4 regions of the Lederbergia ruris genome follow, and region 2 is predicted to be linked to each of the others. Evidence: riboswitches for the same ligand, from Rfam matches in the RefSeq annotation. Region 2 holds a riboswitch; each other region holds the start of a gene.
The links. Region 2 has a riboswitch for thiamine pyrophosphate ahead of KI363_RS02880 (thiamine phosphate synthase). Riboswitches for the same ligand answer to the same signal wherever they lie in the genome.
Positions count from the first base shown of each region.

Region 1 (2,201 bases), on a different contig from region 2:
GAACCGCCATCGGTCTCCACCCTTTCCTCCAAATCGCTCCCATTATCGATATTTCTCCGTAAGCGACCCCATCGTAATCCCATCTGGTTTATAGACAATTTTTACTTGAGAAATAATACTGATACTCCCTAACTCAATCATTCTTTGATTCATTTTTTCAATGATTTGCATGATATACGATAGATCACCTTCCATCGTTGTTTCTAATGGATGAACTTCGTATGAGACCCCTGATTCCGCAATGACTTTGATCGCCTCATCCACAAGTGGATAAGTATCCCCTCCACTGGCTAATTTCGGGATAATTTGAATACTTACTAATGCATTCGCCATCTTTCTTCCTCCTTATTCGGGTAAAAATTCATTGGTGAAAGCTTGTTTTACATCGATTTCCTTTTCAAGGACCTTTTTCTCTAACATCCAATCCATATAGTTCTGCCAAATTTCTTGCTTCTGCTCTCCCCAACGCGCAGCATCATCTTGATAACGAGTTGCCAACCATTCTTGGCTTTTGCGCACAAGTTCCTCATCAAGATCGGGTTCCGCCTTGATCAAAACCTCAGCTGCTTCCTCTGGATTATCGATTGCCAGTTGGTACCCTTTTGAGACAGCCTTCATAAAGGCTTTTACCGTATCGGGATCTTTCTCAATCATTTTCTCACTCGTGGAAATCACTGGGGTGTAATAATCAAGCTTGTCCGAGTAATCCGTAAGGTAAATCATATTTAAATCATCCCCGCGCAACTCCGCTTCTACACCAGTCCAAGCATAATAAATCCACGCAAAATCGATATCTCTTTGCACGGCTGTAAAGAAATCGGTATCACCCATATTGACTACATCAACTTTATCGAAATCTCCGCCATCAGCATCCATCAAAGAAGTCAGAACCGCTTGCTCAACTGGTGCGCCCCAGCCGCCGTATGTCTTTCCTTCAAAATCACTCGGCTTTTTAATATTTTTCTCAACGGGTGAGGCGAGACCTGAAGTATTATGTTGAATAATTGCCCCAATCGACACAATCGGAATATCTTGGGCTCTTGCTTCCGTTAAACTTTCTTGGGCACTAATGCCAAATTCAGATTTACCCGATGCGACTAACTGGTCCGCTCCCGCTTCACCAGGCAGAATAATTTCGACATCCAAGCCCTCTTCTTTAAAATACCCTTTATCACGTGCTACATATAGCCCCGTATGATTGGTATTCGGTGTCCAATCAAGCACGATCGATACCTTTTTCTCGCCTGTCTCACTTTTCTCTTCTGTTGCTCCACTACAACCAGCAAGCAAAAGAACCATAACTAAAGCAATACCTAACCACTTTTTCATCTTTTTTCCCTCCATGTTCTTCCAGAAATGCAACCCCTAAACATGAAAAAGATGCCCAAATTCGTTTGAACCTGGGCATCTTGAAAGAACATTCATCATTTAATTATGAATGAATCCATGTTCCCTTCGCTGGTCTTAACCAGGGCAGGTTCTAAGGGTCAGCATCTCAAGGATGCACTCTCAACCGGCATAACCGGTTCCCCTACATTCCATATAGTATGATTTTCATATTTTATTATAGCAGATTATTCGTCTAAAGCCAGATTGACGACTTCTCAATAGGCAAAGGCGGCAGAAAAAGCAAAAATAATTACTAGCATAATGATATAAAATATAATAACAAGTACGAATGCTCCTGCCATGACAATTAAATAAGCCTTAGCAAATAAATTACGCGGCTCATCTTTATCTACCGCCCATATAATCAGCATAACAATATTTACAATCGGAAGTGCAAGCAAAATCATTGTAATAATCCAATCTTTTAATGTCATATTTCTTTCCATAAGCTTTTCACCCCTCTCATTGTTTTCTAAATCGTTATTCATTGATGTTTATGACAACATTGTTCATTTTACTATTAATTCCAGAGATTACCAGAGGATTCTTGATACTTCATTCAAGGTATACATTTATTCCTTTATAATGTATACGAAAACCCATTTGGTAAGGTTTCATCTTACTTCATAAGTGAAAATATTTTTTGATGGTGCTTTCTAACTTCCCTTTTTATTTCCGCATTTTTTTCACAATATAAGCATTCAAAAATCTACCTCTGCACAAAAAAGGCGCATCCCCATTCACGAGATCGCTTTACCTTCATTACGGTAAACTTATCTATTATTTTGCGTTTCCCTTTATACGAAATCGCC
Region 1 is NZ_BORB01000008.1:92,808-95,008, reverse strand. It holds gene KI363_RS06415 (ABC transporter permease) at 1-43, opposite strand, end outside; gene KI363_RS06410 (thiamine-binding protein) at 43-333, opposite strand; gene KI363_RS06405 (ABC transporter substrate-binding protein) at 346-1,329, opposite strand; TPP riboswitch at 1,434-1,543, opposite strand; gene KI363_RS06400 (hypothetical protein) at 1,605-1,835, opposite strand.
Region 1: another riboswitch for thiamine pyrophosphate. It lies ahead of KI363_RS06405 (ABC transporter substrate-binding protein); the one in region 2 lies ahead of KI363_RS02880 (thiamine phosphate synthase).

Region 2 (2,201 bases):
AAATCATTACGCTAGAGGAGCTATTGGACACTATGCTCCACCAAATTGGGATTATTATTGAAATTAAGGAGCCAGAAGCCAATGCAGGGATTGAGGAAATCCTTGCCGAACTTATTGAGCAATATAATAATACAAATAATGTAATCATCCAATCTATGAATTTTGAATCGATGAAGAAAATGCACGAGTTACTCCCGAAAATTCCAGTGGCCGTACTTGTTTCAAGAGCTGAGCATCCACTTTCAAGTCAACAATTAGATGACATTGCCGATTATGCAACCTATGTGAATTATAACATTCACTACTTACGACCAAGAGATGTGGAAGAAATTCATAAAAGAGATAAAAAGGTAATGGCTTGGACCATTCGCGATCCAAGAAAAATGCAGAAGGCCCTTAACCTGGGAGTAGATGGAATCATAACCGATTATACGAAATGGATTGTCGATGCCAATCCGGCAGGAGTGGAAATGAATTAGAAGCAATATTATATTTATTTATCTAAAATAAACGGTGACATCTGGAAGAAAGACTGGTAATCGAACAAACGTTTGAATAAATCAATTCTTGAGGGGGATAGAAAATAAGTATCATATTAATGGCTCTATATTGAACCCCTTACATTTAGTTATTCTTTATGCTAGTATATTGGTGAGTATCATAATTTCATATAAAAAATCACTAGGGGAATCCTTGAAAAGGACTGAGAGAAGAGTGGAACTCTGATACCCTTATAACCTGAACAGGTTGGTGCCTGCGTAGGGAAGTGTGGAATAGCGAACAACCCGTCATGGATCAGCCTTTTGCTGAGTAAGCGGGGCTTTTCATCTACCACTTTCCCTACTGTTGGAAAGTGGTTTTTGTATTGTTAAGGAGGGTTGTATTGAAGAGATTGGTTGTCACGAATGACTGCTTGGATGTTAATACCTTAGCTCAACATATGATTGAAATGGATCCGTATGTTGATTTCTTTATCATTAGAGAGCGATCGAAAACAGTTCGAGAACAAATCCGCTTGCTTGAACATGTCATCGCAGCTGGAGTACAAAGAGAGAAGTTAGTGGTCAATGATCGGGTAGATGTTGCGGTTGTGATGGATATTCCCAAGGTGCAGTTACCGGGTCATGGTTTAGATGTTCAAGAAGTAAAAAATAATTTTCCACATCTTCAAATTGGAAAATCGATTCATTCTGAACAAGAGGCTTTCGAGGCAAGCCATTCTGCAGCTGATTGGCTGCTGTATGGTCATGTGTTCCCAACAAACTGCAAGCCAGGAGTTCCAGCCCGAGGAGTTCAAACGCTTAAGGCGATCACTGATCAAGTACCAATCGATGTATATGCGATTGGCGGAATCAAGCCTGAACATCTGCAAACTTTAGCCAAACTAGGTATTAAAGGATTTGCGGTCATGTCGACAATATTTGAAGCACACGAGCCTGCAAGAATGGCAGAACAATATTATCATGCCTGTCAAGCGCTAAATTAATAGTTGATGAAAGGAAATGAATCTTGGATGGAGATTATTTTAAATGGACAATCTTATCAACTGCCAAAAAACATCCAGAGTGTCCAACAACTTCTAGAACATTTGACACTGTCTGAAAGGGTTGTAATTGTGGAAGTCAATCGGGAAATTGTTCCCAAAGAGGAATATCAACGTGCGATTCATGAGCGGGATGAAATAGAAATGATCCATTTTGTAGGAGGAGGATGAAGATGAGTTCACTAAAAATAGGAGAAAAAAGTTTTACATCCAGACTTTTATTAGGTACAGGAAAATATCCATCATTTGCAATACAAAAAGAGGCTGTTAAAGTTTCTGAGGCGGAAATCTTAACTTTCGCATTAAGAAGAATGAATGTGTTTGAACCGTCCCAACCTAATTTTTTAGAAATGCTGGACTTGTCCCAATACACTCTTCTCCCAAACACGGCAGGTGCGAAAACAGCAGAAGAAGCGGTGAGAACGGCTAAATTAGCGAAGGCTTCTGGCTTATGCGATATGGTAAAGGTTGAAATCATTGGCTGTGAAAAATCACTTTTACCCGATCCAGTCGAAACATTAAGGGCATCGGAAATGCTTCTTGAAGAAGGGTTTACCGTTTTAACCTATACTTCGGATGATGTCGTTCTTGCTAAAAGAATAGAGGAGCTAGGAGTTCATGCTATTATGCCGGGAGCATCCCCGATTGGTTCGGGAAA
Region 2 is NZ_BORB01000003.1:94,542-96,742, forward strand. It holds gene KI363_RS02875 (glycerophosphodiester phosphodiesterase) at 1-479, shown strand, start outside; TPP riboswitch at 674-782, shown strand; gene KI363_RS02880 (thiamine phosphate synthase) at 884-1,486, shown strand; gene thiS (sulfur carrier protein ThiS) at 1,514-1,714, shown strand; gene KI363_RS02890 (thiazole synthase) at 1,717-2,201, shown strand, end outside.

Region 3 (2,201 bases), on a different contig from region 2:
ATGCTCTAGAAATGGGGCTCTATATTTTTCTGGTAAGCTTTGAAAGATCACACTTAAATTATAGGGATGCTTCTCTTTTAAAAGATCATTCACTTCGTTAAACTTTTCATTATTCATGTATTCAACGACTTCAAGGGCTAATTGCTCACATTCCCTGTCACTTAACATTCGAACCCTCCTCTACTTCCCATACTCATCTATATCCCCTTTTTTCTTTAGTCAAACCATTTCCATGCTGTTGGACGATTGTTGGTTTATATAAACCAAAACATATTATCCAGGATATTTATACTATTAATCTCTCTGATTCTATTGAAATATTCTGAAATACACCTTATGATAAGGATGGTATTTTTAATTTACTTATTTATGAGAAGTGGAGTGTTGTTTATGGACAATACAGAAAAAATAATTATTCAAAAAGAAGAAACAAACGGCCTTGCAACAGCTGCAATGGTACTAGGAATTATTGGTATTATTCTGGGTGTCATTCCTTTTATTGGTTGGTTTACATTACCTTTATGGCTACTGGCTATCATCTTTGGATTTATCGGTATGCGGAACCCGGTGAAAAAGGGATTTGCAATCACAGGAATTATTTTAGGGACCTTAACGTTTGTATATAAAATAGGATTCTGGATTGTACTTATTCTTTCCTCTGCTGCCTCCGGTTACTAGATACAGAATGAGCAGGAAGGCATACGCTATTTTACACACGGTCTCTGCCAGTATTTGACATTCTGGTTTATTATGTTAAGATCGATATGAGTTTTTCAAAAAATCAAATCATTTGTTTCTGCTAGGGGAGCCATTGCGGCTGAGATTAAAGAATTCTTTAGGACCCTTAGAACCTGAACTGGTTAATACCAGCGGAGGGAAGTGGAAAATTTTTATCCTGAGAGGCCCCTTTGTTTTGCTACGAGCGCAGAGCATTCTTTTCGGGAAAAAACACCACCCTTCTCCCGTCAGTCGGAAACGATGATGAATTAGAGGAGGATTTTTTTATGCATTTTACAGAGGAATTAAGACAAGCTACTGAACACAGCTGGGAGCTTAGTTTGAAGCATCCCTTCGTATTAGGGATCGTCCAAGGAGATTTACCTTTAGAAAAATTTAAATATTACATTCTCCAGGATATTTACTACTTAAAACATTACGGAAAAGTCCACGCGCTGGCTGCTGCACAGGCTGATGACTTTAGCCATACGGCATTATTGGCTAAAAAAGCCCAGTTAACGGCCCAGGCAGAGCTAACCGTTCACGAGGAACACGCCAAAATCTTGAATATTACAGAAGATGAAATGGAAAACTTCCGTCCAGCGCCAACTGCCTATGCCTATACATCCCATTTGTATCGAGCCGCTCTTTCTGGCAGCTTTGCCCAAACGATTGCTGCAATGCTACCTTGCTATTGGCTTTATGCAGATATTGGAAAAACATACGAACATGCGACACCCAAAGAGCCGATCTACCAAAAATGGATTGAAACCTATGCTAGTGAATGGTTCCAATCCTCCACACAAGAGCAAATCGACTTATTGAATCATATCGTTGCCACTGCTACCGTGGCAGAAAAGGAGAAAATTAAAGAACAGTTTGTCATCGCTAAAGAGTATGAGCTAGCTTTTTGGGAGATGGCTTATCAGGAGGAAAAGTGGCTATCTGAACAAACGCCAGTAGTTCAACCCTGATCTAAGTATGAAATCTTATAATCCTTACAAAAATGTAATTTATGTGTAAGTAATCTAGATCGCTCTCTGTGAAACTCCTTGCTAAACTTAGCAATAAACAAGGAGAAAGGAAGGGAGCGAATGAAAAGCTGGCTCATTGGTTTACTTACTATATTCATACTCGTTGGGAGTTTGGTGGCCGCCTCTCTCATTTTTCATAATGAGGTTACGGATCGATTTAATCCTCTTGTTCCGAGGAAAGATATTTACGTTCAAATAACGGAAAAAGGCACCCCGCGTTCTCCAGGCGGGTTTGATTATACGCTTTCCGGTTTTGATGAATCGGGAAAAGAACGAACGGTCACCTTCTATGCTGGAGGGGAATTGCGGGATTTAGCTTTTCTCCGAGTCGATTCGAAAGGAAAATATATCAAAACTTGGGAAGAGGTATTATGGGAAGAGCTCCCAGATGAGGTAAGGGAAAAGCTAGAAAACCAGGCATCTTCTAATTGAAGAGCCTGGTTTTCTAAA
Region 3 is NZ_BORB01000034.1:32,331-34,531, forward strand. It holds gene mgtE (magnesium transporter) at 1-168, opposite strand, end outside; gene KI363_RS16575 (hypothetical protein) at 391-678, shown strand; TPP riboswitch at 792-895, shown strand; gene tenA (thiaminase II) at 1,005-1,691, shown strand; gene KI363_RS16585 (YxeA family protein) at 1,812-2,183, shown strand.
Region 3: another riboswitch for thiamine pyrophosphate. It lies ahead of tenA (thiaminase II); the one in region 2 lies ahead of KI363_RS02880 (thiamine phosphate synthase).

Region 4 (2,201 bases), on a different contig from region 2:
CGTACGGCATACAAAATTGCGTATCTGGATCTTGAAAAACAAAACCCCATGATTCAGGTAATTGGATCGAATCATATTTCAGGGGAACTTCAATAGAATCAGGTATAATTCCGCTCAAAACTTGGAGCAAGGTTGATTTCCCACAGCCACTTGGGCCTAGCAATAAAACCTTCTCCCCCGGTGCAACGGAGAAAGACAGATCCTTAAAAATGAAGGAAGGCTCATTGGGAAATTTCAAACGAAGATTCGTGACACCAAGTGACTTTGTTTCCTGTTGCTGTTCCATATGTCGACTCCCTTTTTCTAATCTATCAGTCTAACGAAAATCTGCGCTTAACGGGCTGGAACTCGGCGCCCAATCGCTCTGGACACATTATTAACGTTCAATCATCGATCGTCTCCCAGATTTACAGCCCTGTTTCTCTTTAACAGCTGTATTTTCTACCTATTTATCAAGTGCTGTATATTCTTCTTTTGCAACGGGGCGAATAAGATTGGTCACACCTGTTGTTTCTAATGCTTTGACAATGTAATACGCAAATATGCCAGTGAATAGGAACGCACTAATAACACGCAATCCATACTTTACAAACAGGGCCCAAGTTTCCAAATTGGCATATCCATAAAACCAATCTAAAAAGAAGCCAGCCGCACAGGATGCCACCCCTGCTAACCCAGCGACGATGATGCCAAAACGTTTATAACGAAAGGCAGCAAACAACAATTCAGCTCCCAGTCCTTGCATAAATCCGTATATAAGGACCTCGATCCCATGCCCAATAAAAGCGGAAAGACCTGCAGCTGCAATACTTGCTAGCAAAGCTACACCAGGTTTCCGAATTAATAAAAAGGCAAAAGGTCCGACCATAAACCACATTCCGTAAATTAATTGACGAGCCATAGGCAGCATTGGCTTAATAAAGGTATATAAATCATCCCAGAATTTCATCGTAATTCCAAAAACAACCCCAAGCATGACAGTAATCAATAAATCCGTAAATTTTAATTTTTTCAACCTTCCTCAACCCCCTCTTTTTTTGAAAATACAAAAAAGCCGTCTCAAAATGCACAGACGACGAGAAGGGCCCTATGATAAATGTATCACTCTCTACGCTGGCATTACCCAGATCAGATTAACGGTCAGTAGCGGATAATAGCTACTATCTCAGCCTGATTCCTCAAGCACCCGGACGGACTTTTATGTAATTAGCCTTACTATACAATAGACTTCAAAATAAAGCAAATGTTTCGTAAAATTTAATTATATTTCCATAAAAAAGATCATCCATGTCCTTCCAACTTCAATAGTTTTTCCTTCATCGGAAGTCCACCACGAAAACCGCCCATTTCCCCATTTTTCCGCACGACTCGGTGGCATGGAACAACGAAAAGAAGCGGGTTGGCCCCGATGGCACTTCCAACCGCACGAACCGCCTTTGGATTACCGATCCTTTCCGCAATTTGCGAATAAGTATGGATTTCCCCGAAAGGGATGTTTCGCAGCTCTGTCCAGACCGCTTTTTGAAAATCTGTGCCAATCAATTCAACGGGTAGAGCAAATTCTTCACGTGCTCCATCTAAAAATTCTTGCAGCTGAGTCTCGTAAAAAGATAGTTTTTCCTTATCTTTGACTAATTGAGCTTCTGGATAATGGCGCTCCAACCAACTCTTTAATTCTTGCATACCTTCATTTTGCGGACTCACATAACAAAGCCCTTGCGTGGTTGTAGCGAGGAAAACATCCCCGTCCTCAGTTTCCATTTGACTGTAATAAATAGTCTCTGTCATCCTTTTCCCTCCTTAAAAGAGCAAACAACATCGCTCATTCAATGTTGTTCTTCCCTACTAAAATCTCTAAATCAATCGTGATGTTACAAGATTCTTGCTTCATAAACGCTTCCTTTCGTTCTGGATCTGCTGACCATGAAAGCGGGGTCATGCTAACTAAATTCTCTAATTCGTCCTTCGTAAGTTTTTTGGTATCATGAAAGTGAAACCTCTCCAAAACTTGGAAATGCTTTTGAAATAAAGAAATGGTATCGGCGTTGCTGTACTCCTTTTTTTCGTCCTGTACAAAAAAAGCTTCGCGTAATTCCTTTAAATAATTTGTACGAGGGACGACCTTTAACACTAGGCCATTCCGAGTTAAAATCCTTTTAAATTCCTGATAATTAGAAGGGGACAAAATATTAAGAATAACG
Region 4 is NZ_BORB01000026.1:53,877-56,077, forward strand. It holds gene KI363_RS14370 (ABC transporter ATP-binding protein) at 1-286, opposite strand, end outside; gene KI363_RS14375 (ECF transporter S component) at 446-1,015, opposite strand; TPP riboswitch at 1,089-1,200, opposite strand; gene KI363_RS14380 (methylated-DNA--[protein]-cysteine S-methyltransferase) at 1,282-1,788, opposite strand; gene KI363_RS14385 (putative RNA methyltransferase) at 1,823-2,201, opposite strand, start outside.
Region 4: another riboswitch for thiamine pyrophosphate. It lies ahead of KI363_RS14375 (ECF transporter S component); the one in region 2 lies ahead of KI363_RS02880 (thiamine phosphate synthase).